DNA from 4 places in the Streptomyces sp. NPDC050211 genome. Region 2 is predicted to be linked to each of the others. Evidence: riboswitches for the same ligand, from Rfam matches in the RefSeq annotation. Region 2 holds a riboswitch; each other region holds the start of a gene.

Region 1 (7,364 bases), on a different contig from region 2:
CCCCGCTTCGCCCGGCCCGCCCTCTCCGTACGCACCGAGGAGCGGCGCGGCACCGAGTGGCGCTTCGAGGCGTACGAGTCCGAGGGCGACGCGCTGCGACTGCGATTCCGCGACGGCGGCCTGGCCGTCACGCTGCACTACCGGATGCGCGACGACGTGGTGGAGCGCTGGGTGACCCTCGACAACGAAGGGCCGGAGGTCGAGCTGCTGCGGGCCGACTCCGCGGCCTGGACCCTGCCCGACCGCGACAGCTGGCGGCTCTCCCAGCTGCACGGCCGCTGGGCCGCGGAGTCCCGCCTCGTGCGCTCCGACCTCACCTACGGTGAGAAGGTCATCGGCAGCCGCCGCGGACATACCGGACATCAGCACCTGCCCTGGGTCGCGCTGGACACCGACGCGACCGAGGAGCGCGGCGAGGTCTACGGCTGCGCGCTCGGCTGGTCCGGGTCCTGGCGGATCGCTGTGGCCCAACTCGCCGACGCGCGCGTGCAGATCACCGGCGGCGCCGGCTACGACGACTCGGGCCTGCTGCGGCTGGCGGCGGGCGAGTCGTTCACGACGCCCGTCTTCGCCGGTCTGTGGAGCGACGGCGGCTACGGCGGGGCGAGCCGCGCCTGGCACGCGTACCAGCGGACGTATGTCATTCCGGACGCGGGCGAGGACCGGCCGGTGCTCTTCAACTCCTGGGAGGCCACCGAGTTCGAGATCTCCGAGGAGCAGCAGCGGGCGCTGGCGCGGCGGGCCGCGGACATGGGCGTGGAGCTGTTCGTGGTCGACGACGGCTGGTTCGGGGCACGGACCAGCGACCGGGCCGGGCTCGGCGACTGGACACCCAACCCCGACCGCTTCCCCGGCGGGCTCAAGCCGCTGGCGGACCACGTGCACGGTCTCGGTATGCAATTCGGCATCTGGGTCGAGCCCGAAATGGTCAATCCGGACAGCGACCTGTATCGCGCCCACCCTGAATGGGTGCAGCACCAAACCGGGCGCAAGCGGACGGAATTCCGCAATCAGCTCGTACTGAACCTCGCCCGCGGGGACGTTCAGGAATACCTCAGGGAGCAGCTCGACACGCTCCTCTCCAGTGCCCCGATCGACTATGTGAAGTGGGACTTCAATCGCTGCTTCACCGACGCGGGCTGGCCGGGAGAGGCGTATCCGCAGCGGTTGTGGGTGGACCATGTGCGTGCGCTGTACGGGCTGTTGGACCGGCTGCGGGACGCGCACCCCGGCGTCGCCTTCGAGTCCTGCTCGGGCGGCGGCGGCCGGATCGACCTCGGCGTGCTGGGCCGTACCGACCAGGTGTGGACCTCGGACAACACCGACCCGCTCGACCGGCTCGCCATCCAGCACGGCTTCAGCCAGGTCCACCCCGCGCGCGTGATGGCGGCCTGGGTCACCGACAGCCCGAACGCCATGCTCAACGGCCGGGTCAGCTCGCTGCGCTTCCGCTTCGTGAGCGCCATGGCCGGGGTGCTCGGGGTCGGCGGTGACCTCACCGAGTGGACGGACGACGAGCTGGCCGAGGCTCGGAACTGGGTGGGTCTGTACAAGGAGATCCGGCCCCTCGTGCAGCGCGGCGACCTCTACCGGCTGCGGCCCCCGCAGGGCGGGCTGAGTGCGGTGCAGTACGTGCTCGGCGACGAGACCGTCGTCCTCGCCTGGCTCGAGGCGCAGCGTTACGGCGAGCCCGTTCCGGCGCTGCGACTGCGCGGCCTCGACCCGACAGGGTCGTATGAATGCCGCGAAACGGGCGAAGTTCACCGGGGTGCGGTCTTGCTGCACCACGGGTTGCGCACGGGGCTGCGTGGTGACCTCGATGCGGCAGTTCTCCGCCTGCGTCGCATCTGAGTGATCTGTCCGAATTAGGATCTTCATTCCAACTCGCTCTGGAATAAAGCGTCCTGTGGTGAAGCTGCGTGAGCAGCGTCATATTCGTGACCGAGCGTTGTCCGTCATGTTCACGTAATTCACGTGGTTTTCCAGGGGATTGAATCCACTGGCCGGGGTGGAATTCACGGAGGGTGACTGGGTTTTCTCACAAGGGATCAAGAGAAACGCACAACCGTGGAACCTCTTGCTTGTCCCTTTGCGTCTTGGTCGCTTACGTTCGCCACCAATCCGGACGGACGCCCAATCCTGCCGCCGCCCGGAGACCGCTCAACTCACCCGTGAACGGCAGGAGCGGGGGACCCACAGGTACAACCGCCTGTTCCGGTCTCCGGAACGGCTAGGGGTTAAGTCGCCACCGCGCGGCCGGACATCTCCAGTCCGCACCCGACAGCTCACCTCGTAGGCGCCGGAGAGGAATTCGTCATGCCCGCGAAGGGTAAGCACCGCCGTCCCAAGAGCCAGCGCTTCACTCGCTCCATCGCCGTCGCCGGAACCGGTGGCGCCGCGCTCGCCCTCCCGCTCCTCGGGGCCACCGGAGCGCATGCCGCTCCCGCCAAGTCGGTTTCGGAAAAGGCCGTTCAGTCGGTTCCGACGACCGAAAAGAAGGCCGCGGAGAAGACCGCCGCCGCGAAGAGCTCGGGTGTACGGACCTATTCGGTGCGGGCCGGTGACTACCTTTCGAAGATCGCCGACGAGCAGAATGTCAGCGGTGGCTGGAAGAAGCTCTATGCGGACAACCGCGAGGCCGTCGGCTCCGACCCGTCGATGATCCACCCCGGCCTGAAGCTCTCGATCGGCAAGAAGGCCACGACCGGTTCTTCCAAGTCGTCGTCCTCTTCGTCGGCTTCGTCTTCATCGTCCTCTTCTTCGCCGAAGTCGTCCGGTTCTTCTGATTCATCTGGTTCATCCGCTTCGGGTTCGTCGAAGTCGTCCTCGAACACGGCGACCACCCAGTCCTCCGACACCACGAGCACGGCCGGCGGCTTCGCCCTCCCCGTGGCCGGTGCCAGCATCGGTACCCCGTACCGCATGTCGGGCAGCATGTGGTCCAGCGGCTACCACACCGGCGTCGACTTCGCCGCCCCGACCGGCACTCCGCTCAAGGCCGTCGGTGCGGGCACGGTCGTCTCCGCGGGCTGGGGCGGCGCGTACGGCAACGAGGTCGTCATCAAGCTGGCCGACGGCCACTACGCGCAGTACGCCCACCTGTCCTCGCTCTCCGTCTCCAGCGGCCAGAGCGTGACCGCGGGCCAGCAGATCGGCCTCTCCGGCTCGACCGGCAACTCGACCGGCCCGCACCTGCACTTCGAGATCCGCACCACCCCGGACTACGGCTCGGACGTCGACCCCGTCGCCTACCTCCGCTCGAAGGGTGTCTCCGTCAGCTGACACCCGGCGCCTGAAGCGTCCCCCACGCCACCGAAGGCCGGACCCCGATCCCCGGGTCCGGCCTTCGGTGCCGGCCGTGCGGGAATCCCGGTCGGGACGTATTCCTGAATTGGCGAACACTTTAGGAGTGGCTTATCTCACCGTCCGTCAACCCCTTCCTACGGTCGCGTAGCTCACATCCGAAGGTGAATCATGGGCCGACGTGGCAGACGATTCGAAGAATGACATCAGATCAGTGATCGGGTCGTACGTGGCGGTGGGGGACAGCTTCACCGAGGGCGTCGGCGACCCCGGCCCCGACGGGGCGTTCGTCGGCTGGGCCGACCGATTCGCGGTACTGCTCGCGGACCGGCGGCCGGAGGGCGACTTCGAGTACACCAACCTTGCCGTGCGCGGCAGACTCCTCGACCAGATCGTGGCCGACCAACTCCCGCGGGCCGTCGAACTCGCCCCGGACCTGGTCTCGTTCTGCGCGGGCGGCAACGACATCCTCCGGCCCGGAACCGACCCCGACGAGGTCGCCGAGCGCTTCGAGCGGGCGATCGTCCGGCTCACCTCGGCCGTCGGCACCGTCATGGTGACGACCGGCTTCGACACCCGGGGCGTCCCGGTGCTGAAGCATCTGCGCGGCAAGATCGCCACCTACAACGGACATGTCCGGGCCATCGCCGACCGGTACGGCTGCCCGGTGCTCGACCTGTGGTCCCTGAAAGCCATTCAGGACCGGCGGGCCTGGGGCGACGACCGGCTCCACCTCTCGGCCGAAGGGCACACGCGCGTGGCGCTGCGCGCCGGCCAGGTCCTCGGCCTGGAAGTCCCGGCAGACCCCGAGCAGCCCTGGCCCCCGCTGCCCCCGCGCGGCACCCTCGAGGTGCGGCGGGACGACGTCCACTGGGCGCGCGAGTATCTGGTGCCGTGGATCGGGCGGCGGTTGCGCGGGGAGTCGTCGGGCGACCATGTGACGGCGAAGGGCACGCTGTCGCCGGACGACATCAAGGAGCGGATCGCGTCCGTGGCTTGAGTCTGTGCGTCAGCGGGGCGGTGAGCCGGACGGCCCGGCTCACCGCCCCGGCGCCGTGAACGCCTCCCGCTCCAGCCCCAGTTCGCGGGCGAGGGCGTCGTCCACCCATTCCTGCGCCCGCGCGCGTGACACCGCTCCGGTGTAGGCGGTCATCTGTACGGCGAGTCCGTCGAGGAGGGCCGTGAGGCGCAGGGCCGCGCCGCTGGGGTCCGGGCAGCGGAACTCGCCCGCGGCCACTCCTTCGGCGATGACCTCGGCGATCGCGGCCTTCCACTCCCTGTCGAGGTCCCGGGTGACCTCGCGCAGGGCGGGCTCGCGCAGCGCCGCCGCCCAGCCCTCGATCCACAGTCGCCAGCCCTTGGCCTGGCCCGTGGGCGCGTACCAGCGCACGGCGCCCCGAAGCCGGCGCAGCGCTGTCGTACGGCGGCCGAGCAGCCGGCGCAGCTGTGCGAGGTCCGCCTCGGCGGCGTGGGTGAAGGCCGCGGCGACGAGCTTCTCCTTGGTGGAGAAGTGATAGAGCACCAGCGCGTTGCTCACACCCAGCGCCGTGGCCACGTCGGCGATCCGGACGGCCGCCACTCCCCGTGCCTCGATCTGCTCGATGGCGGCCTTCAGCAGCTCCTCGCGCCGCTCAGCCACGCTCAACCGCACCCTCGCCACGCGTTCACCCTACCCAGAACATGTCAACGGCCCTCGTCACCGATACCAGCCGAACCGTGCGGCGATCACCGGCAGCCGGTCCGCGACGATGGCGTGCGCGGCGGCCCGCGGCGTCGTCCCGTCCGTCTCCGCGCGGGCCAGCATCAGGTCCACCAGGGCGCGCATCGAACGGCGCGTGTGCGCGAACGCCTCGTCCGCGTCGGCGCCGATGTCGCCGAACAGCGTCCACCACCACCAGGCGTTCGTCCCCGAGTTGACGACCACGTCCGGCAGCACGCCGACCCCGCGCGCGGCCAGCAGCTCCTCCGCCTCGGGCAGTACGGGCATATTGGCCGCCTCGACGATCCAGCGGGCGGTGATCCGCTCCTGGTTCGCGGCGTCGATCGCGTACGAGACCGCCGCGGGCACCAGCACCTCCGCGTCGACGGACAGCCAGGCGTCGCCCGGCAGTTCCCGGTCATCGGGACGCAGTACACCGCGGTCGACGGTTCCGTACGCGTCCCGCGCGGCGAGCAGCGCCTCGACGTCGAGCCCCTGCGGATTGGCGATCGTGCCCTTGATGTCGGCGACGGCCACGACCGTGAGCCCCGCGCGCGTGAGGAAGCGCGCCGTCGCCCCGCCCATGGTGCCCAGGCCCTGCACGGCGACCCGCGTTCCGGCGTACGGCACGCTCGCCCGGTCCAGCGCGGCGAGCGCCGACTCGGCGACCCCGCAGCCGCCGACGAGTTCGTCGAGCCCGATGCCGTCCACGTCGACGGCGAACGCGTCGGCGAGCCGGCGACGGGCCGCGGCCTCGTCGTCCAGCAGCGGGTACACGGCCTGAATCGACGACACGAGCCCCGCCTCCGCGGCCGCCCGGTCCACCAGGTCCTGGGTGAGCCCGAGATCCTCGCCCGTGGTCCAGAGAGTCTCGATGTACGGCCGCATGGCGCGCAGGTAGCGCACCAGCACTCCGTACGCGTCCGGGTCCTGCGGATCGCAGTCGATGCCGCCCTTGGCGCCGCCGAGGGGGACGTACCGGCTCTCGGGGTCGTAGTGCAGCGCCTCCTTCATGGTCATGCCGCGCGCGAGTCCGGTGACCTCGTCGAGGGTGCAGCCCGCCCGCATTCGCAGACCCCCACTGGACACACCGCGCACCAGCCGGTCGACGACCAGAAAGCCCTGCCGCCCGGTGACGTGATCGGTCCACACGAGCGACATCAGGGGGGTGGTCATGCGGGCTCCTCGAGATGAGCGTTACTGAATGATCAGTCAGTATCGAGACGGGTGTCCAGTCGTGTCAACGAGAAACCGGTTGACGGACCGCAGGGCAGCGCGTCATATCGTCGACGGACGTCGGAGAGAGCGGGACGAAGGTATGGCTCATGTCGTCGAACTGACCTACTACCCCATCAAGGGGTGCGCCGGGACCTCGCCGGGCGAGGCGCTGGTGACACCCGCCGGTCTCGCCCACGACCGCAGCTTCATGGTCGTCAGCGAGGAGGGAGTGTTCCGGACGCAGCGGCGGGATCCGCGGCTCGCGCTCATCCGGCCGGAGGTCGGCGCCGGCGGGGAGCGGCTGGTGCTGCGGGCGCCGGGGTGCGAAGCCGTGCACGTCGACGTGGACGCGTCCGGGGCTCGGCGGCCGGTCGACCTGTTCGGGAATCCGTATCAGGGGATCGACCAGGGGGACACGGCCGCCGCCTGGCTGTCGGAGGTGCTCCGGGCACCCAGCCGACTCGTCCGCGTGCCGCCCGAGCACGACCGGGTGACCGACGGCCGGACACCGGGCACCTCCGGCTACGCCGACAGCTGCGCACTGCACATGCTCTCCCGCTCCACCCTGGACCTCCTCAACGCCAAGGTGGCCGAGCGCGGCGGCAGCCCGCTGCCGATGGACCGCTTCCGCCCGAACGTCGTCGTCGGCGGCTGGGACGAACCGCACACCGAGGACCGCGCCCACCGCATCACCCTCGGCGACGCCGAACTGGGCTACGCGAAGCTCGCCATCCGCTGCGCCGTCACCCTGGTCGACCAGGAGACCGGGACCAGGGACGGCCCGGAACCGCTGCGCACACTCGCCGGCTATCGCCGGGCGGCCGAGGGCGGAGTCGCGTTCGGCGCGAAGTTCGCGGTCCTGCGGCCCGGCAAGGTGACGGTCGGGGACGAGGTGGACGTGCAGGTCTGGGGCGACTCGGAGCTGTAGTTCCCCGCGGGCGGAGACGGGCGGGACATCCTCCCGTGACCGGGGCGACCCGGGGGTGTCAGAGGGGCGACCCATAATGGAAGCCTCAGCGATTCCCCCTGGAGGTACCGTGACCGGATTCCGTTCCCTGAGCTCCGGGCTCCGCGCACTGCAGCCCGCGGCCTTCGGCGCGGACCCCAGTGGTGAGCGTCTGGCCCGTATCCGCAGATCGCCCCA
Region 2 (7,364 bases):
CAGTCCAGCAGTGTGACCTGCGTCACGTTGCCAGTCCCCGCTGCTCAGCGCCGGAACTAGCCCGCCCGATGCACCACGGCGTCGCACAACTCCAGCAGCGCCGCCTTCGCATCGCACTCCGGCAACGGAGCCAGCGCGGCCCGCGCGTCCTCCGCATACCGCACCGTGTCCCGCCGCGCCTGCTCCAGCGCCGGATGCCCACGCAGCCCCGCGAGCGCCTCCGCGAGCCGCGCGTCGTCGCTCAGGTCGGAGTCCAGCAGCTCGCACAGCGCGACATCCTCGGCCAGCCCCAGCCGGGCCGCCCGCTCCCGCAGCCGCAGCACCGGAAGGGTCGGAATCCCCTCGCGCAGATCGGTCCCCGGCGTCTTCCCGGACTCGTGCGAGTCGGACGCGATGTCCAGGACGTCGTCGGCGAGCTGGAAGGCGACCCCGAGCCGCTCCCCGTACTGCGTCAGTACGTCGATCATCGTCTCGTCGGCGCCCGACATCATCGCCCCGAACCGGCACGACACCGCGACCAGCGACCCGGTCTTCCCGCTCAGCACGTCCAAGTAGTGCTCGACCGGATCCCGGCCGTCCGTCGGGCCGGCCGTCTCCAGGATCTGCCCGGTCACCAGCCGCTCGAACGCCTCGGCCTGCACCCGCACCGCCTCCGGACCGAGATCGGCGAGGGTGTGCGAGGCGCGCGCGAAGAGGAAGTCACCGGTGAGCACGGCGACCGAGTTGCCCCAGCGGACGTTCGCGCTGGGCACCCCGCGCCGTACGGCCGCCTCGTCCATCACGTCGTCGTGGTACAGCGTCGCGAGGTGCGTCAGCTCGACGACCACGGCGGACGGCACGACCCCCGGTGCGTACGGGTCCCCGAACTGCGCGGAGAGCATCACGAGCAGCGGCCGGAACCGCTTGCCGCCGGCCCGCACCAGATGCTGCGCGGCCTCGGTGATGAACGGGACCTCACTCTTGGTGGCTTCGAGCAGCCCTTCCTCGACAGCCGCCAATCCGGCCTGGACATCGGCTTCCAGAGCCTGGTCCCGCACGCTCAGCCCGAACGGCCCGACGACGGTCACGAGGGGTCTCCTGTCTGCTGGTGTCCACTGGCGTTTACACGGTTTGTCGATAGGTCGCTGCCATCACTCAAGTCAGCGTATCCGGTCACCTTTCGATCACCCATGCCCACCCACCCGTGCAGCACGGGCGGTATCGGATCACGACCGGTATGTTTTCGATCATCTGAAAAGAATGGATATCTATCGACTTACCCGGAAGTAGGGAGGTGTGTCCATGAACATCCGCACGTCCTTCCCCTACGAGACGACTCACGAGGACCTCCGCATCCCTCTGTCGGACGGGACCCTGCTGTACGCGCGCGTGTGGCGCCCGCTCACCGACGAGCCCGTACCGGCGCTCCTCGAGTACCTCCCGTACCGCCTGACCGACTGGACGGCCCCGCGCGACTTCCAGCGCCACCCCTGGTACGCGGGCCACGGCTACGCCTCCGTCCGGGTCGACGTGCGCGGGCACGGCAACAGCGAGGGCGTCCCGGGCGACGAGTACGCGGTGACGGAGCTGGCCGACGGGGTCGAGGTGGTCAACTGGCTGGCCGCGCAGCCCTGGTGCGACGGCAAGGTGGGCATGTTCGGCATCTCCTGGGGCGGCTTCAACTCCCTCCAGATCGCGGCCCTCGCGCCCGAGCCGCTCAAGGCGATCGTGACCGTCTGCGCGAGCGACGATCGCTATGACAACGACGCGCACTACATGGGAGGTTCCGTCCTCGCGGCGGACATGCACGCCCGGGCCGCCACCCTGCTCGCCTCCGCCCCCCGGCCGCCCGATCCCCGGTACGTCGGCGAGGCCGCCTGGCGCGAGATGTGGGTCGAGCGCCTGGAGGCCGTCCAGCCCCTCATCCACACCTGGCTCGCCCACCAGACCCGGGACCGCTACTGGCGCCATGGCAGCGTCTGTGAGGACTACGGCGCGATCAAGGCGGCCGTCCTCGCGGTGGGCGGCTGGCACGACCCGTACCGCGACACTGTGCTGCGGCTCGTCGAGCACCTCCCGTCCGATCGCGTACGAGGACTGATCGGCCCCTGGTCGCACCAGTACCCCGACCGCGGCCTGGCGCCCGGCCCGGCGATCGGCTTCCTCCAGGAGACGCTGCGCTGGTGGGACCACTGGCTCAAGGGCAAGGGCGCACTCCCCGAGCCCCTGCTGCGCGCCTACGTCACCGACTCCCACCGCCCCGCCGCGGTCTACGGCACCCTGCCCGGCCGCTGGGTCGGCGAGCCCGCGTGGCCCTCCCCGAACGTGACGACGGTGACGTACGCCTGTCAGGGCGCCCCCGTCCTCGTACGGTCGCCGATGCACACCGGGGTCGACGCCGGCCGTTTCCTCCCCATCGGCAACGATGCCGACCTCCCGCCGGACCAGCGGGAGGAGGACGCACGGTCGGTGTGCTTCGAGTTTCCGGTGGCCGAGGAGACGTGGGTGCTGGGGCGGGCGCGGGTGGGGCTGCGGGTGACTGCTCAGGTGCCGCGGGGGCAGATCGTGGCGAGGGTATGTGACATAGCACCGGACGGCTCGTCGACCCTGGTCACGCGCGGAGCCCTGAACCTCTCGGCACGAGCGGGCCGCGACCGAACCGTGCCGTGGACGCCGGGCACCACCGAAGAGGTGACCTTCGAGCTGAACGCCATCGGCCACGCCTTCCCGCCCGGTCACCGCATCCGGCTTGCCGTCTCCTCCGCGTACTGGCCATGGATCTGGCCGCAGCCCGACTCGGCGGCGGGCTTCACCCTGGACCCGGCGGGCAGCTTCCTGGAACTGCCCGTACGGAAGCGCGAATTCGACCGGAATATCCGTTTCGAGGAGCCCGAGCAGGCCGAGCCGCTGGGCGTCAACTTCCCCGCCACGCTCGACGAACCGCGCCCCGAGCGCCTGGTGGTGCGGGACGTCGCGCGGGGCGCGTGGCGCCTTGAGGTCGACCCGCGGTACGGCGGCACGCGCGTGTACCCCGACGGACTGGAGTGCACCGAGGACGCGCTGGAGACGTACACGATCGACGAGACGGATCCACTGTCGGCCCGCACCCGCTCGGACTGGTCGATCCGGCTGCACCGCCCGGAACAGGGCTGGGACACCACGGTCCGCACCCGCTCGGAGATCACCTGTGACGGGGACCACTTCACCACCTCCGACGAGGTGATCTGCACGGAGGGCGGCCAGGTCCTCTTCCATCGGACCTGGGAGAAGCGCATCCCGCGAACGGCCGGTTAATAAAGCCCTCTTGGCATGATTGCCCGTTTTGCCGCGCTTGCGGACATGCGTGATGTGACTCACGTCCCAACCTGTACAGAAAACACACAGGCACTCGCCGATCCGCCTTCCGTCATGGCCAGTTGAGCTTGGCGAGTGCAAAGGATCAAGCAGCACATTCGCCCCACACCAAGGTCAATAGGTGCGATGTGTGAATCCGGTACTTGTTTCGGACATGTGCTCTCGCATACGTTCCCGGCCTGTCGGGCGGACGCCGAATCCTGCCACCGCCCGAACGACCCATTGACCGACTCACCGCACGGCAGGAGCGGGGGACCCAGGAAAGCCGCCGGACCGGACGCCGCGCCGGGACGGCTCGGGGTGAAGTCATGCCCGTGGGGTGTGGCCGGGCACCTCCCAGCCCGAACCCGACAGCTCACCTCGCAGGCGCCGGAGAGGAACTTCGCCATGGCCGCAGCCGGTAAGCACCGTCGTACCAGAACCGCCCGCATCACCCGCGCCATCGCCGTCGCCGGCACCGGCGTCGCCGTCCTCGCGCTGCCGGTCATCGGCGCGACCAGCGCCTCGGCCGCCACCCCGACCGTGGCCACCGCCACCTCGCTGGGCTACGCCGACACGCTCGACGGCTGGATCCGGGCGTCCCTCCAGGTGATGGCGCAGAACGGCATCCCCGGGTCGTACGACGGCATCTACCGCAACATCATGCGGGAGTCCTCGGGCAACCCGGCCGCCATCAACAACTGGGACTCCAACGCCGCCGCGGGCACCCCGTCGAAGGGCCTCCTCCAGGTCATCGACCCGACCTTCGAGGCCTACCACGTGGCCGGCACCGCGTTCAACCCGTACGACCCGGTCGCGAACATCACCGCCGCCTGCAACTACGCGTTCCAGCGGTACGGCTCGATCGACAACGTCTTCGGCGCGTACTGAGGACTACCCCGTCGGGCAGAGACGTTCGAGGACGACCGCGATGCCGTCGTCCTCGTTCGACAGGGTGATCTCGTCGGCCATCGCCTTGAGTTCGGGATGGGCGTTGGCCATGGCGACGCCGTGCGCCGCCCAGTCGAACATGGGGATGTCGTTGGGCATGTCCCCGAAGGCGATGGTCTGCCCGGGTCCCAGCCCCAGATACTCGGCGGCCAGCGCGAGACCGGTCGCCTTGGTCACCCCGCATGGCTGGAGTTCGACGGTCCCGGGCCCCGACATGGTGACCGTCGCGAGTGAACCCACCACCGAGCGCGCCGTCGCCGCCAACTCGTCGTCGGACAGGGCCGGATGACGCAGCAGCACCTTGCTGATGGGCGCGCACCACAGGTCGTCGCGGCGCCCCACGCGTACGGCGGGCAGGGTCGGGTGGGGCATCAGATACCCCGGTTCGATGAGCGTGAGCCCGTCGACGCCGTCCTGGTCGACGGCGGCGTACACCTGCCCGATCTCCGCCTCGATCTTGCCGAGCGCGGTCTCGGCCAGCTCCCGGTCCAGCGTGACGGACCACAGCAGACGGTCCGCGCCGGCGTCGTACACCTGCGCGCCCTGTCCGCACACCGCGAGCCCCCCGCTGCCGAGGATGTCGAGCAACGGCCGCACCCTCGGGGCCGGCCGCCCCGTCACCACCAAGTGCCGGGCGCCGAACGCCGTCACCTGCGCAAGCGCGGCGAGCGACCGGTCGGAGAGCGTGTCGTCGCCCCGGAGCAGGGTGCCGTCCAGGTCAGTGGCGATGAGTGAATATGCGATGGGTGCGGCCATGATCAGAGAATACGGACAGAAAGCCCGACCGACTCGACGCGAACAGGACGCCTCCTACGGCGACTTGGGCCGCAGAGCCCCCGTTTCACTCCCTCGGGACACCCCCGGACCGGCTGACACCGTGACGCCGTGACGTCTCCTTCCCGAAGGCACCTCCGAGACGCCACCGCCGCCGTCCGGAACGGCTTCGGTCACGTCGCTGACCTGCGGCTGCCGCAGCAGGCCTCGCCCCCGTAACGTGTGCCGCGACCACATGACACACCTGGCATACGGACCGCACGAGAGCGAGGCAGCACCCATGCCCCCCTTCGATGTCCCCGAGGGCGACCCCTTCGGCCCGCACAACCTTCCGTACGGTGTCTTCTCCCCCGCCGGTTCCACGGAGCGGAGGGTCGGGGTCCGGCTCGGCGACCACGTCCTCGACGCGGGCGCGGCGGCGCACGCGCTCGGCTCGCCGTACGCCCCCCTGCTCGCCCGGCCCACCCTCAACCCGCTGCTGGCCGCGGGCCGCACCACCTGGTCGGACGTACGGCGCGCGCTGACGGCGTGGCTGACGGTGCCGTCCCACCGGGAGACAGTCGCGCCGCTGTTCCACCCCCTGTCCTCGGTGACCCTGCATCTCCCCTTCGAGGTCGCGGACTACGTCGACTTCTACGCCTCCGAGAACCACGCCCGGAACGTCGGCCGCATCTTCCGCCCCGACGCCCCCGACTCCCTGACCCCCAACTGGAAGCATCTGCCGATCGGTTACCACGGCCGCTCCGGCACGGTGGTCGTGTCGGGCACGGATGTCGTACGACCGTCAGGGCAGCGCAAGTCCCCCGCCGACCCGGCGCCCGTCTTCGGCCCCTCCGTCCGCCTGGACATCGAGGCGGAGGTCGGCTTCGTGGTGGGCACGCCGTCGCCGATGGGCCGGCCGGTGGGGCTCGGCGACTTCCGGGACCACGTCTTCGGCCTCTGCCTCCTCAACGACTGGTCCGCACGCGACATCCAGGCCTGGGAGTACGTCCCCCTCGGCCCGTTCCTCGGCAAGTCCTTCGCCACGTCGGTGTCGGCGTGGATCACACCGCTGGACGCGCTGGAGGAGGCGCGGGTGGCGCCGCCGGAGCGGACGCACGCGTTGCTCCCCTATCTGGACGACACCGCGTCCGACGTGGAGCCCGGCGGCTACGACCTGCGCATCTCGGTCGCCGTCAACGGCCATGTGATCTCCGAGCCGCCCTTCTCCACCATGTACTGGACCGCCGCCCAGCAACTGGCCCACATGACCGTCAACGGCGCCTCCCTGCGCACCGGCGATCTCTACGGCTCCGGCACGGTCAGCGGCCCGGCCGAACACGAACGCGGCTCCCTCCTGGAACTGACCTGGAACGGCCGCGACGCCCTGGAACTCCCCGACGGCAAGCGGACGTTCCTGGAGGACGGGGACGTGGTGACGCTGTCGGCCTGGGCGCCGGGGGCGGACGGGGTGCGGGTCGGGGTGGGGGAGGTTGTGGGGCGGGTCGTGGCGGGGAGCTGAGGGGGAGGGCTGACGCGGGGGGTGACGGAGGGGCGGGCGCGGGCATCGGGTCGTGCTTGTCCCATGACTCGGGCGGTCATCGCCGTCATACTTACGGCGGGCGGGATGCCCCGTAGCCGCACCCCCTCCCGAAGTGCAGCCTTCCCGACCAGGATCCGGAGACCCTGGCATGACCGTCTGCCTGCTCCTGCTGAGCGTCGTCGCCCTCACGGCCGCCGTGCCGGTCCCGCGTGCGCTGACCCGGGCGGTGTGGCCGGAGCGGGAACCTGTGGTGGGGCTATGGGTGTGGCAGTGCCTGGTCGCCACGGTGCTGCTGTGCTGTCTGACGGCGCTCGTGCTGGGCACGGCCGCCGTCTTCCACACCGTCCGCGACCGGGTCTTCGCCCCGGCGCCGCCGTCGGTGACCGCCGCGTACGACCTGTCCACGGCCCCGGCCTGGGCCGCGGCCCTCACCCTGCTACTGGCCTGCGGGGCCGCCTGGACGACGGCGATGCTCGCCCGTGAGCTGGTGGAGGCGCGCAGGCGCCGCGGCCAGACCCGAGCGCATCTGCGCGAACGCGCCCCCGAGTTGCCGGCCGGGCTGGGGGCCGCAGCGCGCGGTCCGCTCCTGGTCCTCGAGGACGAGTACCCCGACGCCTGGTGGATGCCCGGCAGCCCGCCCCAACTGGTCGTCACCACCGGCGCCCTGCACCGGCTGACCGACCACCAGCTCGATGCCGTCCTCACCCACGAACGCGACCACGCCCGCGCCCACCACGACTGGCTGCTGCACCTGTCCACCGCCCTCGCCACCGGGTTCCCCCGCATCCCGCTCTTCGACCACTTC
Region 3 (7,364 bases), on a different contig from region 2:
CGCGCTCGTCCGGTCGTACGCCCGTCTGCGCGGCCTTCAGGACGGCCACCGACCGCCCGGCCGCGAGCGCTACGGCGGCGACGGCGGCCGTCGCGACGGTCTTGCCGACCTCCGTGCCCGTGCCCGTGATCACCAGGACCGGCATGTCATCCCTCCCGCGCCGCCGCGCACACCGCGCGCGCGATCCGTGCGACGTCCGTGTCGCCCGTGACATACGGCGGCATGGTGTAGACGAGGTCGCGGAACGGCCGCAGCCACACGCCCTCGCGCACGGCCGCCGCCGTGGCCGCCCTCATGTCCACCGCGTGGTCGAGCTGGACGACCCCGACGGCGCCGAGGACCCGGACATCACGGACACCCGGGAGCGCCGCGGCCTCGGCCAGCCCCTCCCGCAGGCCCGCCTCGATCCGCTTGACCTCCGCGAGCCAGTCCTGGCCGAGCAGCAGCTCGATCGAGGCGCAGGCCACCGACGCGGCCAGCGGATTGCCCATGAACGTCGGACCGTGCGCCAGCACCGGCACCTCGCCCTGCGAGATGCCCTCGGCCACCCGGGAGGTGCACAGGGTGGCGGCCATCGTCATATAGCCGCCGGTCAGCGCCTTGCCGACGCACATCACATCGGGCGTCACCGCCGCGTGCTCCGCCGCGAACAGCGCGCCCGTCCGCCCGAACCCCGTAGCGATCTCGTCAAACACCAGCAGTACGCCGTACGCGTCGCACGCCTCACGCAGCACCCGCAGATACGCGGGGGAATGGAACCGCATCCCGCCCGCGCCCTGCACCACCGGCTCGACGATCACCGCGGCCAGGTCGTCGGCGTGCCGCTCGATCAGCGCGCGCAGGTGGTCGGCGTACGCCTCGTCGTACTCCGTCGGCGGCGCGTCGGCGAACACCTGGCGCGGGAGCACGCCGGTCCACAGGTCGTGCATCCCGCCCTCGGGGTCACACACCGACATCGGCTGCCAGGTGTCGCCGTGATAGCCGCCGCGCCAGGTCAGCAGGCGCTGCTTCGCCGGGCGGCCGAGCGAACGCCAGTACTGGAGGCACATCTTGACCGCGACCTCGACCGACACCGAACCGGAGTCGGCGAGGAAGACATGTTCCAGGCCGTCGGGCGACATGTCGACAAGGTGCTTCGCGAGCCGTACGGCGGGCTCGTGGGTGAGCCCGCCGAACATCACATGGCTCATCCGGCCGAGTTGCTCGCGCGCGGCCTCGTCGAGTACGGGGTGGCGGTAGCCGTGGATCGCCGACCACCAGGACGACATGCCGTCGATCAACTCGCCCGCGCCGTCCGCGAGTTTCAGCCGGACCCCACTCGCCGACTCCACGACGAGCGGCTCCACCACGCCCGGCATGGGCCCGTACGGATGCCAGACGTGCCGCCGGTCGAGGTCCAGCAGCTCGGGGACGGTCAGGTCAGGCATTGGGCGCGAGATCCGTTCCGGCGCCCCGGCGGCGTACGGCGACGAGGTCCGTACGGGCCTCGTTGACCTGAGGTCCTTCGGCTGCGGAAGCACACGCTCCGCCGCCCTCGTGACATCCGCCGCCCACCCGGTGCTCCGGCAGCGTCACCTGGTCCGAGCCCTCCACCTCGAACCCGGCGTCCGCGATCATCTCCAGGTCCGCCTGGCCTGCCTGGCCCTCGGTGGTCAGATAGTCGCCGAGGAAGATCGAGTTGGCCAGGTGCAGGGCGAGGGGCTGCATCGTGCGCAGATGGACCTCACGGCCGCCCGCGATCCGCACCTCGACGTCCGGGCAGACGAACCGCACCATCGCGAGGATGCGCAGACAGCGCTGCGGGGTGAGGTGCCACTCCTTGGCGAGCGGGGTGCCCTCGACCGGGATCAGGAAGTTGACCGGAACCGAGTCCGGGTCCAGCTCACGCAGCGAGTAGACGACGTCGACCAGGTCCTCGTCCGACTCGCCCATCCCGGCGATCAGGCCCGAGCAGGCGGACAGCCCGGCCGCGTGCGCCTTCTGCACGGTGTCGACGCGGTCGGCGTAGGTGTGGGTGGTGGTGATGTCGCCGTACGTCGCCTCGGAGGTGTTGAGGTTGTGGTTGTAGGCGTCGGCGCCGGCCTCGCGCAGCCGCTCGGCCTGGCCGTCGGAGAGCAGACCGAGACAGGCGCACACCTCGACGCCCTCGTTCTGCTCCTTGATCGCCTTGATGGTGCCCGCGACCCGGTCCACGTCACGGTCGGTGGGACCGCGTCCGGACGCCACCAGACAGACCCGCTTGGCACCTCCGGCCAGCCCGGCGGCCGCCGCCTGGGAGGCCTCGTCGGGCTTGAGCCAGGTGTACTTCAGGATCCCGGTCGTGGAGCCCAGCCGCTGGGAGCAGTAGGAGCAGTCCTCCGGGCACAGGCCGGACTTGAGGTTGACGAGGTAGTTGAGTTTCACCCGTCGGCCGAACCAGTGCCGGCGTACCTTGCCGGCCGCGGCCACCACATCGAGCAGGTCGTCGTCGGAGGTGGCGAGGACGGCCAGTGCTTCCTCGCGGGTCGGCCGCTCGCGCCGAAGCCCCTTGTCCACCAGCGTGTTCAGCAGGTCCATGAGGTCCGATCCTGTCCTACGGAACCGCCCCGGGCCAAGGAGAGATCGGACAACAGAGGCGGTTCGACGTGTGGGTATTGCCACATCCTGGGCGGCTGGCCCGGCGACTACTGTCTGTGCACTGCCTACAAAAGCCCCGGAGGAGTCATGGCGTTCGGCTGGATCGACGAACAGGCGGAGCTGCGCCGCCGCGCCGGACTGGTACGGACCCTGCGGCCCCGCCCCGCCGACTCGCCGCTGCTCGACCTCGCGAGCAACGACTACCTGGGGCTGGCCCGCCACCCCGAGGTCGTCGAGGGGGCCACCTCCGCGGCCCGCACCTGGGGCGGCGGCGCCACCGGCTCCCGCCTGGTCACCGGCACGACCGCGCTCCACGCCGAACTGGAACGCGAGCTGGCGGACTTCTGCGGCTTCGAGGCGGCCCTGGTGTTCTCCTCCGGCTACGCGGCCAACCTCGCCGCGGTCACCGCGCTGGCCCCGCACGGCTCACTGATCGTCTCCGACGCCGGCAACCACGCCTCGCTGATCGACGGCTGCCGGCTGGCCCGCGGCACCACCCAGGTCGTCGCGCACGCCGACCCGGACGCCGTACGCAAGGCACTGCGGACCCACGACGGGCCTGCCGTCGCCGTGTCCGACACGGTCTTCTCGGTCGACGGCGACGCCGCCCCGCTGACGGAGCTCGCGACGGCATGCCGGGAGCACGGCGCCGGTCTGGTCGTCGACGACGCCCACGGTCTCGGCGTCCTGGGCGACGGCGGGCGCGGCGCCCCGCACGCGGCGGGACTCGCGGGCGCGGACGACGTCGTGGTGACGGTCACGCTGTCCAAGTCGCTCGGCAGCCAGGGCGGCGCCGTACTCGGACCCGCCCGGGTCATCGAGCACTTGGTCAACGCGGCCCGCACGTTCATCTTCGACACGGGCCTGGCCCCCGCCGCGGCGGGGGCGGCCCTGGCGGCGCTCAGGCTGCTGCGCCGCGAGCCGGAGCGGGCGGCGCGGGCGCGTGCGGTGGCACGCGAACTCCACACACGCCTGACCGCCGCGGGTCTGGAAGCGGTACGTCCGGACGCCGCGGTCGTCTCCGTGCGCGCGCCGTCCCCTGAGGGCGCCGTGCGGTGGGCGGCCGACTGCCGTACGGCAGGTCTCGCCGTGGGCTGCTTCCGTCCTCCTTCCGTGCCCGACGGCATCTCACGGCTGAGGCTCACCGCCCGAGCGGACCTCTTCGAGGACCAGATCGAGCGCGCTGTGGAAGTGATCGGCGAGACGCGACCATGAGTCGGCGTGACATGGCCGTGCGTCGCGCGAACTGATTCAAAGGGGTCGCGAGGTGCGGGCGATCACCGCAACGCGGCCGTGAATCCCGCCCAGCTCTCGGGGGAGAAGAGCAGCGCGGGTCCGGCCGGGTCCTTGGAGTCGCGTACGGCCAGCAGCCCGGCCCCCGGGCCGGACAGCGGCCGGGCCGTCTCGACGCAGTTGTTCGCTCCCGTGCTGTAGCTGCTGCGCAGCCACTGCACACCGTGCAGTTGAGTACTGGAAGTGACGTTCCGAGGCAGTGCAGACATGGTGCCTCCTTACACGCCGGCACCTATCCCGGCGATGTAGTCCAACGAGTCCTCGGGCGAAAGGGCGTGGAACTGAAGGGTGTTGAAGGCCTCGGTGTAGGCCTGGAGGTCTTCTTTCCGCTCGAGGTAGAGGCTACTCGTCAAGTGGTCGAGAACAACCACATCCAGATCAGAAGTGCTCGAAAATGAGAAGATAACGAAAGGCCCGGTGATACCGATGTGGGCACCGGCCGCGAACGGCAGGACCTGAAGCCGCACTTGGGGGTAGCGAGCCGCCTCGATCAGCCGCTCCAGCTGCCGTGCCATGACGTCCGGCCCGCCGATCTCCCGGTGCAGCACCGCCTCGTCGAGCACCGCGCTCAGCACCAGGGGCGGCCGCGAGCGCAGCACGTCCTGCCTGGCCAGGCGCACTTCCACCAGTGCGTCCAGCCGGTCGTCTGCGTCCTCGTCCAGCCCGCCCACCGCGGCCCGGGTCACCGCCCGCGCGTACTCCGGCGTCTGCAACAGCCCCGGAACGACGGAGGTCTCCAGCGTGCGCATCGCGCTGGCCTGGGATTCCAGGCTGATGAAATCCCGGTACGTCGGCGGCAGCACGCCCCGATACGCATGCCACCAGTGGTGCCGCCCGGCACTGTCGTCCTGTCCCGCCAACACCAGCAGCAACTCCCGTAGTTGAGGATCCGCCACTCCGTAGGCGTCCAGGAGTAACCGCACATCGGCCGGTTTCACCCCGCTCGCGCCGGTCTCGATGCGGCTCACCTTCGACTGGTGCCAGCCCACGAGCCGGGCCGCCTCGCCGCTCGTGAGCCCGGCGCCGGTGCGCAGCGTGCGCAATTCGGCGCCCAGTTTTCGGCGGCGTACCGCGGGACCGTGCTGCATGGGCTCCTCCTTACTCCTTCCGGGCCGCCCAAATACGGTCTGCCGTCGCAGAGTTCACCGCTTCGAGCGACAGATATATGCATATCTTGGTGGATCGCACCCGTGACCGGCCCGGTGATGGCAGTCTGGCGACGAAGCACCAGTCCGGGACCGTACTCGAACCCTCCGCTCCATGTCGGACTGCGGTCCCGTGGGAAAGGGACGACGTCGCCATGGCAGACCATCTGGAAGCATCCGTCACTCTGCCGAGCGATCCCGCCTCGGTCTCCGCAGCCCGCACCTACGTGGTCGGCACCCTGGCGGAATGGGGACTGCCGGCCGACACGGAACTGGCCGACACCATCCGCCTCATCGTCTCGGAACTCGCCACCAACGCCGTACAGCACACGTTCGGGCAGTCACCCACCTTCACGGTGGACCTCGAACTCGACCGTGACGAGCACCTGCGCATCGGAGTCACCGACAGCCATCCGCGTTTTCCCAAACGACTGCCCGCGGCCGTCCAGCAGGACAACGGCCGCGGGCTCGTGATCATCCGTTGGCTGACCGCCGAGTTCGGCGGCAAGCTGAGAATCCGGCCCACCCGGGAGGGCGGCAAAACGGTCTCCATCGAACTGCCGTGGACGGTACCGGCGCGGCCCGTGACGACGACAGCGGTACAGCAGGACCCTTAGAAATCAGGTCCGGTGTGGGATGACGCGGTGGCGGCGCGTCAGGGCGCCGCCACCGCGTCGCTCAGGTCACTTGACCCGGCCGTACCAGACGCTCCTGGTCCAGATCTTCTGCAGCCTTACGACGTCCCCGGTCTTCGGGGAGTGCCAGATCTTTCCCTTCCCGGCGTAGATGCCGACGTGGTACACGTTCGAGCCCGAGTGGAAGAAGACCAGGTCTCCGGCCTTGCGGCTCTTGGCCGAGATGTGGCGCGTCTTGTTGTACTGCTGAGCGGCCGTCCGCGGCAGGCTCTTGCCCGCCTTCTTGTACGAGTACAGCGTCAGCCCCGAGCAGTCGAACCGGCGCGGCCCCGTGGCGCCGTACTTGTACGGCGAGCCCTTCTTGGAAGCCGCGACCTGGAGCGCCTTCGTCGCCGGAGTGGCGGCCGCGGCGTCTGAGGAGAGACCCGGCACCACGACGGAGCCGCCCACGGCGGCCAGGGTGAGGGCCGAGGCCGTACCGGCCCGGGCCATCAGCGACGGGACACGATTGAGCGCAGTCATGCGCAACCCTTCGTCAGCCGCCTGTGAAGGATGACCTGTCGGATTCGGGCTGGCGAAGTTGCCCGGCCGCTGACGCGGCTTCACCCCAAGGGCTGCTCGACCCGGTCATGGCGTGACCGTTCCGGCGACCCGTCGTGCTTGGGTCCTCCACTCCTGCCGATCCACTTCTGTCGACCGGTCATCCGGGCGGCGGCAGGATTCGGCGTCCGCCCGGACCGCCCCGCCGCTGCGGCGGGGGCTTGTCGTCAGACACGGATCTTCACTCACGCGTGAGCGAAATACCCAATGGAATCGGTGATTTGTGGTGTTACTCACCACTCACCCGTTCGGGTGGACACCCCTGTGTTCGGGTGGATGTCGAGGGCGCCACGGACCCCCGGACCAGCGCGAAAACCTCTCATCCGCGCCGGAGGCAAGCGGGTTGCGCAACCCCGTCGGTCGCAAAAAACGACAAACATCTACTCCGAACAGGGGTACGTCATTTGGTCCGTTTGAGCCCCGGTCCGGACGACTCGCCGCGGTGGCGAACGCCCGGACCGGAGGCGGGATTCGTCAACAGTGCGTCAACTGTCGGAGCGCGGCGGCACGATGACACGCGCCGTCCGGCGCTCGCCGTCCAGCACGCGCAGCGCCCGCGTGAGCGTCGGGGCGTGCAACTCGGTCTCGCCCCGCTGGTGCATCAGCGCCAGCGCGTCGCGCAGCTCGGTCGCCTTGGACACCAACGCCTGGGCGGCGCGCAGTCCGCGGTAGGTGTCCCCGTGGTGCGCCGGGTTGATCCGGCCCAGCAGGTCGACCACATCGAGATAACGGTCGATCAACTCGCCCTCGGCGCGCGTGAGGGCGGGAAGCGGCGGGAGTTCGGGTGGGAGCACGGGCCGTCACTTCCCGGTGGGCGGAGCCATGGTGTCCTTGCGGCTGGGGATGATCCGGTCCACCAGCCCGTAGTCCACGGCCTGCTGCGCCGTGAGGATCTTGTCCCGCTCGATGTCGGCGCTCACCTGCTCGCGCGTGCGCCCGGTGTGCCGTACGAGCATCTCCTCCAGGCGGGCCCTGATCCGCATCAACTCCTCGGCGTGGATGGCCAGGTCGCTGGCCTGTCCCTCGATCGGCTCGGGCAGCCCCGGCTGATGGATCACCATGCGCGCTCCCGGCA
Region 4 (7,364 bases), on a different contig from region 2:
CCGCAGCCGCTCCGCCCCGTGCTCCTTGATGACCGCCGCGTACTCCCGGCACGCCGCGAACGTCCGCTCCAACGCCTCAGGCGCGAGCCGCCCGGTCCGGTCCACGCCTTGCCCGAGCCGCACGATCGTCATACGTCGGTCCAGATCGACGAGTTGACCGCTCTGAGGGTCCACGTCGGCGACGAGCAGCCGGATGGAGTTGGTACCGCAGTCGATGGCGGCGACGCGGCGGGTCACTGCTCGTCCTCCTTCGGCGCCGTCACACACGCCCCCTTGCGCCACCACTCCGGCAGCATCTCGATGGCCTCGTCGCCGAGCGGATTGACGCCGGGCCCCGCGGCCAGCGAGTGCGCGACCAGCACATGCAGACACTTCACCCGGTCCGGCATACCGCCCGCGCTCGGAAAGCCCTTGAGCTCATCGATCTCGTCCCGGCGCCGGATGTAGTCCTCGTGCGCGGAGCGATACGCGGCGGCCAGCTCCGGGTCGGTCTCCAGACGCGCCGTCATCTCCTTCATGACGCCGTTCGCCTCGAGCGTGCCGATCGCCGACGCGGCCTTGGGGCACGTCAGGTAGTACAGCGTCGGGAAGGGCGTCCCGTCGGGCAGTCGCGGCGCCGTCTCCACGACGTCCGGCTGCCCGCACGGGCACCGGTGCGCGATGGCACGCAGCCCGCGCGGCGGACGCCCGAGCTGCTGCTTGAAGGCCTCGACGTCCGCGTCGGTGGGCTCGGTGCGCGGAGTGGACGGCGGGGGCGTTTGCATCCTCGTACGACATTCTCTCTGTCAGTTCACTGGGCGGAGGCGTCGGACTTGTCGACCCCGTCCCAGACGTTCAGGTACCAGGGGCGGTCCGCCGCCCCGGTGTCGGCGCGCGACTGCTTCGCCGCGTGCGGGTCGACCACGATGAACCCGGTCTCCCCCGGCATCACATAGTGCAGCCGCCGCCGGATCTGCTGCTGGGCGTACGCGTCGTCCTGCCAGCGCGCCTTGAGGTCCCGCAGCTGCTCGACCCGCTGCTGGGCCTGCTGCTTCTGCTGCTCGAGATCGGCGATCTCGGCGCGCTGGGAGACGTACTGCCTTATCGGATAGGCGAGCGCCACGACCAGCGAGCACAGGACGAGTGCCAGCAGCGCCGCGCGGCCGGTCAGCCGGGAGCGGCGGGCCTGGCGTTTGGTCTGGGACCGGTAGACGCGGGCCGCCGTCTGCTCGCCGAGCAGCCGGATCCTGGTCGCGGTGGAGAATCGGTCCCGGTCCTTGACCGCCATGACCCGCCTCCCCTTCATACGTGCGTACGTCCCCGCACACGGTACGGGACCGAGTACGGGGACGTACGTACGACGCTGCGCTGCGGCCTGTGTCAGTCCTTGAAGCGCGGGAAGGCGCTACGACCGGCGTAAACCGCCGCGTCGTCGAGGATCTCCTCGATGCGCAGCAGCTGGTTGTACTTGGCGACGCGGTCCGAGCGGGCCGGGGCGCCGGTCTTGATCTGACCGCAGTTCACGGCGACGGCGAGGTCGGCGATGGTGACGTCCTCGGTCTCGCCGGAGCGGTGGGACATCATGCACTTGAAGCCGTTGCGCTGGGCCATCTCGACGGCGTCCAGGGTCTCGGTCAGCGAGCCGATCTGGTTGACCTTGACCAGCAGGGCGTTCGCGGAGCCCTCCTCGATGCCGCGGGCCAGGCGCTCCGGGTTGGTGACGAAGAGGTCGTCGCCGACGATCTGGACCTTGTCGCCCAGCTTCTCGGTGATGACGTTCCAGCCGGCCCAGTCGTCCTCGTACAGCGGGTCCTCGATGGAGACGAGCGGGTACGCGGAGACGAGCTCCTCGTAGTACTCCGTCATCTCGGCGGCCGAGCGGGACTTGCCCTCGAACTCGTAGACGCCGTCCTTGTAGAACTCGGACGCGGCGACGTCGAGCGCGAGCGCGATCTGCTCGCCGGGGACGTAACCGGCCTGCTTGATGGCCTCGATGATGAGGTCGAGGGCGGCGCGGTTGGACTCCAGGTTCGGGGCGAAGCCGCCCTCGTCGCCGAGGCCGGTGGACAGGCCCTTGGTCTTCAGCACCTTCTTGAGGGTGTGGTAGACCTCGGCGCCCCAGCGCAGGGCCTCGGAGAAGGTCTCCGCGCCGATGGGGGCGATCATGAACTCCTGGATGTCCACGTTGGAGTCGGCGTGCGAGCCGCCGTTCAGGATGTTCATCATCGGCACCGGCAGCAGGTGCGCGTTCGGGCCGCCCAGGTAGCGGAAGAGCGGGAGGTCGCTGGCCTCGGAGGCGGCGTGGGCGACGGCGAGGGAGACGCCGAGGATGGCGTTGGCGCCGAGCGAGCCCTTGTTGTCGGTGGCGTCCAGGTCGAACATCGCCTGGTCGATCAGGCGCTGCTCGGTGGCGTCGTAGCCGACCAGCTCCGGGCCGATCTGCTCGATGACGGCGAGGACGGCCTTCTCGACGCCCTTGCCCATGTAGCGGTTGGGGTCGCCGTCACGCAGCTCGATGGCCTCGAAGGCGCCGGTGGACGCACCGGACGGAACGGCGGCACGACCCGTGCTGCCGTCGTCGAGGCCGACCTCGACCTCGACCGTGGGGTTGCCTCGGGAGTCCAGGATTTCCCGGGCTACGACGACGTCGATGGACGGCACGAGCATCTCCTTCGTGGATGTGACGCGGTTTAGCAGGACCGCAGCGGCTCTGCGAGATGAGCCTAACCGGCTCCGGGCGATCGGCCACCGGGTCACCCACCCGATGGACAGAACCGAGAGCAAATTGTTTCTGAACGGAACAAAAAGTGTGTCAGAAGTGAGCCGGACGCGGGGCAGAAGCGGGGCAGAAAAAAGCCCCGCCCCGGTGCGTACGGGGGAATGACGCACCGGGGACGGGGAGCCCGTGGGGACGGGGGGACCCTCACGAGGCCTTCACCATGAGGACCACGGATGTGAGGGAGCTGTGGTTCAACTGTGTCCTGCCTGCGGAGGCAAGATCACTTGAGGTGCAGCTGCTGACCCGGGTAGATGAGGTCGGCGTCCGAGACGATGTCCTTGTTGAGCTCGAACACCTTCGCCCAGCCGCCCTTGACGTCGTGCTCCTCGGCGATGGTGCTGAGGGTGTCGCCCTTGACGACCTTGTACTCGCCGTCGCCCTTCTTGACCTTCTTGCCGGTCGGGGTGGTGACGGTCTTCTTGGTGCTCTGCTCGGGCGCGGGGCGCTCGGCGGAGCGGGAGGCCGACTGCTCCTCGCTGGAGCGCGTGGTGCTCTCGCTGCTCTGGTTCGACGAGGAACCGTTGTACGAGGCGCTCGACAGGCCGGTGCCGCAGTTCGGCCAGGCACCCTTGCCCTGGCCCGCGAGGACCTTCTCGGCTATCTCGATCTGCTGGGCCTTGGAGGCCTGGTTGGCGGTGGCGGCGTACTGCGTGCCGCCGTACGCGGCCCAGGTGGAGGCGGAGAACTGCAGACCGCCGTAGTAGCCGTTGCCGGTGCTGATGGACCAGTTGCCGCCGGACTCGCACTGGGCGACGGCGTCCCACTCGGAGGCGGTGGCGGCGGAGGCGTTGCCGGCCGCCATCAGCGGGGCGGCGACGGCGGCACCGGTGACACCGGCGATGGCGATGGCCCGAGTGGCCTTGGACGGACGGCGGTGCTTGCCCTTGCCGGAAAACAGCATGGTTGATCCCCTCACCGACGCCTGCGAGGTGAGCTGTCGGGTTCGGGCCGGTTGAGTTGCCCGGCCATGTCTCGTACGAGGCTCTGGTCTCGTACGGGGCACGGCTTCACCCCAAGCCGCTCGGTCAACTGACGGGCGCGGCACTTACCTTGGGTCCCCCGCTCCTGCCTACGGCGCTGTTAAGCGACGACTGTTCCCGTGCGGCCACTGGCAGGATTCGGCGTTGTGGCAGCCGGGGCTCGTGTTGGCGAGCGGTGATGACCGTAGACACGCGATCCGCGGAATTTCAAAGACGATCAGGGCTTCTGAGACTCATCCCACACTTTCACCGAACCGGACATTCAGCGCTAAACAGGGAGTCAACTACCGCTGGTTTTCGCCCGTTTCGACACCGACTTCGAGGGTCTGACCGGGGATGATGAGGTCCGGGTCGGTACCGATGGTTCCCTGGTTCTCGGTGTAGAGCGCACGCCATCCGCCGCTCACCTCAAGGGAGTCGGCGATCGTCGTGAGAGTGTCCCCGGCGCGGACGCTGTAGGAGGCGTGACGGCCGGCGGTGTCGGCGCGCACCTCACTCTCGGCCTCGTCCGCGCTGACGCCCCGATGTTTGCCGGTTCCGGTGCCGGTGTCCGTAAGGTACGAAGAGCCGCCACTCTGGCCTGACTTGTCCGTATCGTCATCCTCGGCGGAACCCGTGGAGGCACTCGGGCTGGATTCGACGAATGTGTCCGACTTGGCCGGGTTGTCCGTCGTATCCGACGGCTCGTCAGACGGAGACGGGGAGGACGGCGAAGGAGAGGACGAGGAAGGGGAAGCCGAGGGGGACGACTCCGAAGACTCCGAAGACGAGGACGACTCAGGCGAGTCGGACAAACCGGGTGAGTCAGATGAGTCGGAGGAAGCGTCGGGCGACGTGGACGGTTCGGCCGATGCCTCGCCCTCCAGGCCCGTGTCGACGTTCGCCGAGCGGGAGTCCTCACCGAGGCCGTGGAGCAGTCCGCATGCGGGCCACGCGCCGGCGCCCTGGTCCGCGAGGATCTTCTCGGCGACGGCTATCTGCTGGGAACGGCTGGCCTGGTCGGCACTCGGGGCGTAGTCGAGGCCGCCGTACCGCTCCCAGTCCTCCTGGGGCAACTGCAGTCCGCCGAAGAACCCGTTGCCGCTGTTGGCGCTCCAGGCGCCGCCGCTCTCACACTCCGCGACCTTGTCCCAGGTGCTGCCGTCGGCCGCGCTCGCGCCGCTCGCACCGAGGAGGGGGATGGCGATGGCGGAGCCGGTCACTCCGGCCGCGACGAGCAGGGCCGGGGCCTGACGGGGGCGACGGTGACGACCGTTCCCGGAGAGCATGCGGGGGCCTTTCGCGAGACAGCAGGGACCGGCGCGGCGGGTGAGGCTGGGGGGCCGCGCTGATCCGTGAACGTATAGGCAGCCCCTCACTTGTCACAAGTTAATGCCGCGTAGATCACGTGAAGATCACAGACGTGAGTGCGTGTCACCTTTGCGCAGGTGAGGCGAGTTGGCCAGGTGGCGCGAACTCGACGGGCAAGTCACCAGCCGGTCGAGGTGAACGCGACCGGCAGGCCATCAGACCGGTGGCGCGCACTCGACCGGCAGACCAGCAGACCCGCGGCGCGCACTCGACCAGCAGACCAGCAGACCCGCGGCGCGCACTCGACCAGCAGACCAGCAGACCCGCGGCGCGCACTCGACCAGCAGACCAGCAGACCCGCGGCGCGCACTCGACCGGCAGACCAGCAGACCCGCGGCGCGCACTCGACCAGCAGGCCATCAGACCCGCGGCGTGAACTCGACCGGCAGTGTGCGTAGGCCGCGCATGATGAGTCCGCCGCGCCATCTCAGGTCGGTCGGATCCATCGCGAGTCGCAGGTCGGGGAGGCGGGTGAGGAGGGTGGCGAGGGCGGTCTGGCCTTCCAGGCGGGCGAGCGGGGCGCCGAGGCAGTAGTGGATGCCGTGGCCGTATCCGAGGTGCTGGTTGTCACGGCGGCCGAGGTCGAGGACGTCGGGGTCGGCGAACCGCTCCGGGTCCCGGTCGGCGGCGGCGAGGACGACGAGGACGGGGTCGCCGGCGGCGATCGCCTGCCCGCCGATGGTGAGCGGCTCGGTGGCGAACCGCCAGGTGGCCAGTTCCACGGGGCCGTCGTAGCGCAGGAGTTCCTCGACGCCGGTTTCCAGGAGGGCGGTGTCGTGGGCGGCGAGGGACCTCTGGAGGCGGGCGCGCTGCTCGGGGTGGGTCAGGAGGGCGTACGTGCCGTTGCCGATGAGGTTGACGGTCGTCTCGAAGCCGGCGAACAGGAGGATGAAGGCCATCGCCGCGGCCTCGTTCTCCGTGAGGTGCTCGCCGTGGTCGGAAGCGCGGATGAGACCGGAGATGAGGTCCTCGCCGGGCGTGGGTTCGGCGGGGAGGGCCTCGCGCTTGCGGTGGATGAGGTCGGCGAGATAGCCCCGCATCTTCTTCACCGACCGCGCGACTCCGCCCCTGGGGCCGCCTTGATGCCGGATCATCATGCCCGCCCAGTCCCGGAAGTCGTCCTGGTCCTCGCGCGGGACGCCGAGCAGGTCGCAGATGGCGAGGATAGGGAGCGGGAACGCGAACTCGTGGATGAGGTCGGCGGATCCCTTCTCGGCGAACCCGTCGATGAGGTCGTCGGCGAGTTCCTGGACCCGGGGCGCGAACTCGGCGACGCGGCGCGGGGTGAACGCCTTGGAGACCAGCCTGCGCAGCCTGGTGTGGTCCGGCGGATCGATGTTCAGCAGATGCGTCATCAACTCGGCCTTGCGCTCACCGGGGATGCCGGTCTTGCCCTTGGCGTGCGCGGGCTCGTCATGGTGCGCCGGGTTCTTGGAGAGCCGCCCGTCGGCAAGTGCCTGCTTGGCGTCGGCGTACCGGGTGACCAGCCACGCCTCCACACCGCTGGGCAGCCGCGTCCGGTGAACCGGGGCGTGCTCGCGGAGCCAGGCGTAGGCGGGGTAGGGGTCGCTCGCGAACTCCCAGGTGAACAGCTCGGGGGCGGGAGCGGGGTGCGCGCTCATACCCCCTCCGTCTCCCGGATCGTGTCCCGGTACGCCCGGGCCGCCGCCCGCAGCGCGGCCTCCGGGTCGACCCCGTCGGCCTCGGCGCGGGACGCGAGCGCCAGTAGCTCATAGCCCACGCCCTCGGCCTTCGGCAGCGGCACGTCCAGTCCCGCCGTACGCACGCGCGACGCCAGCTTCGCCGCGAGGGCGAGGCCGGGCTGGCCGAGGGGGACGCCGTCGGTCACCGACGTCCGCCGCTTCTCGGCCGCCTTGGTGCGCAGCCAGTGCTCCTTGACCTCCTCGGGGGTCGTCGCCGTCTCGTCGCCGAACACATGCGGGTGGCGGTGGATGAGCTTGGTGACGATGCCGCCCGCCACGTCGTCGATGGAGTAAGGGGAGTCAGTGTCCTCCTCGGCGATGCGGGCGTGGAAGACGACCTGGAGCAGGACGTCCCCCAACTCCTCGCGGAGTTCATCGGCGTCGCCGTCCTCGATCGCCTCGACGAGTTCGTACGCCTCCTCGATCGCGTACTTCGCCAGGCCCTTGTGGGTCTGCTGCGACGACCAGGGGCACTCGCTGCGGATCCGGTCCATGACCTGGACGAGGTCGAGGAGGCGGGCGCCCGGCAGGTCGTACGAGGCCGGCAGCAGCTCCAGGTCGGGCATGTGGAAA

What was found. A riboswitch is a leader RNA that binds a small molecule or an ion and turns the genes downstream of it on or off. The one in region 2 is predicted to bind cyclic di-AMP.
Region 1: it holds a riboswitch for cyclic di-AMP, as region 2 does, so the genes downstream of both, AB0I98_RS22630 (LysM peptidoglycan-binding domain-containing M23 family metallopeptidase) here and AB0I98_RS03150 (transglycosylase SLT domain-containing protein) in region 2, are expected to answer to the same signal.
Region 3: it holds a riboswitch for cyclic di-AMP, as region 2 does, so the genes downstream of both, AB0I98_RS44875 (C40 family peptidase) here and AB0I98_RS03150 (transglycosylase SLT domain-containing protein) in region 2, are expected to answer to the same signal.
Region 4: it holds a riboswitch for cyclic di-AMP, as region 2 does, so the genes downstream of both, AB0I98_RS22925 (transglycosylase family protein) here and AB0I98_RS03150 (transglycosylase SLT domain-containing protein) in region 2, are expected to answer to the same signal.

The regions. Positions count from the first base shown of each region.
Region 1 is NZ_JBFALC010000022.1:90,612-97,975, forward strand. It holds gene AB0I98_RS22625 (alpha-galactosidase) at 1-1,851, shown strand, start outside; cyclic di-AMP (ydaO/yuaA leader) riboswitch at 2,148-2,312, shown strand; gene AB0I98_RS22630 (LysM peptidoglycan-binding domain-containing M23 family metallopeptidase) at 2,317-3,282, shown strand; gene AB0I98_RS22635 (SGNH/GDSL hydrolase family protein) at 3,518-4,303, shown strand; gene AB0I98_RS22640 (TetR family transcriptional regulator C-terminal domain-containing protein) at 4,343-4,963, opposite strand; gene AB0I98_RS22645 (Glu/Leu/Phe/Val dehydrogenase dimerization domain-containing protein) at 5,000-6,178, opposite strand; gene AB0I98_RS22650 (MOSC N-terminal beta barrel domain-containing protein) at 6,321-7,148, shown strand; gene AB0I98_RS22655 (MBL fold metallo-hydrolase) at 7,258-7,364, shown strand, end outside.
Region 2 is NZ_JBFALC010000002.1:249,343-256,706, forward strand. It holds gene AB0I98_RS03140 (polyprenyl synthetase family protein) at 57-1,067, opposite strand; gene AB0I98_RS03145 (CocE/NonD family hydrolase) at 1,282-3,273, shown strand; cyclic di-AMP (ydaO/yuaA leader) riboswitch at 3,548-3,715, shown strand; gene AB0I98_RS03150 (transglycosylase SLT domain-containing protein) at 3,721-4,203, shown strand; gene AB0I98_RS03155 (HAD family hydrolase) at 4,207-5,019, opposite strand; gene fahA (fumarylacetoacetase) at 5,318-6,538, shown strand; gene AB0I98_RS03165 (M56 family metallopeptidase) at 6,708-7,364, shown strand, end outside.
Region 3 is NZ_JBFALC010000090.1:5,883-13,246, reverse strand. It holds gene bioD (dethiobiotin synthase) at 1-145, opposite strand, end outside; gene AB0I98_RS44905 (adenosylmethionine--8-amino-7-oxononanoate transaminase) at 147-1,427, opposite strand; gene bioB (biotin synthase BioB) at 1,420-2,556, opposite strand; gene AB0I98_RS44895 (8-amino-7-oxononanoate synthase) at 2,704-3,831, shown strand; gene AB0I98_RS44890 (DUF397 domain-containing protein) at 3,894-4,118, opposite strand; gene AB0I98_RS44885 (helix-turn-helix transcriptional regulator) at 4,128-4,997, opposite strand; gene AB0I98_RS44880 (ATP-binding protein) at 5,210-5,671, shown strand; gene AB0I98_RS44875 (C40 family peptidase) at 5,738-6,211, opposite strand; cyclic di-AMP (ydaO/yuaA leader) riboswitch at 6,215-6,426, opposite strand; gene AB0I98_RS44870 (hypothetical protein) at 6,775-7,083, opposite strand; gene AB0I98_RS44865 (ATP-dependent Clp protease proteolytic subunit) at 7,090-7,364, opposite strand, start outside.
Region 4 is NZ_JBFALC010000023.1:14,615-21,978, reverse strand. It holds gene AB0I98_RS22945 (Ppx/GppA phosphatase family protein) at 1-237, opposite strand, end outside; gene AB0I98_RS22940 (DUF501 domain-containing protein) at 234-764, opposite strand; gene AB0I98_RS22935 (septum formation initiator family protein) at 791-1,267, opposite strand; gene eno (phosphopyruvate hydratase) at 1,360-2,646, opposite strand; gene AB0I98_RS22925 (transglycosylase family protein) at 2,979-3,659, opposite strand; cyclic di-AMP (ydaO/yuaA leader) riboswitch at 3,663-3,845, opposite strand; gene AB0I98_RS22920 (transglycosylase family protein) at 4,023-5,006, opposite strand; gene AB0I98_RS22915 (cytochrome P450) at 5,448-6,710, opposite strand; gene AB0I98_RS22910 (nucleoside triphosphate pyrophosphohydrolase) at 6,707-7,364, opposite strand, start outside.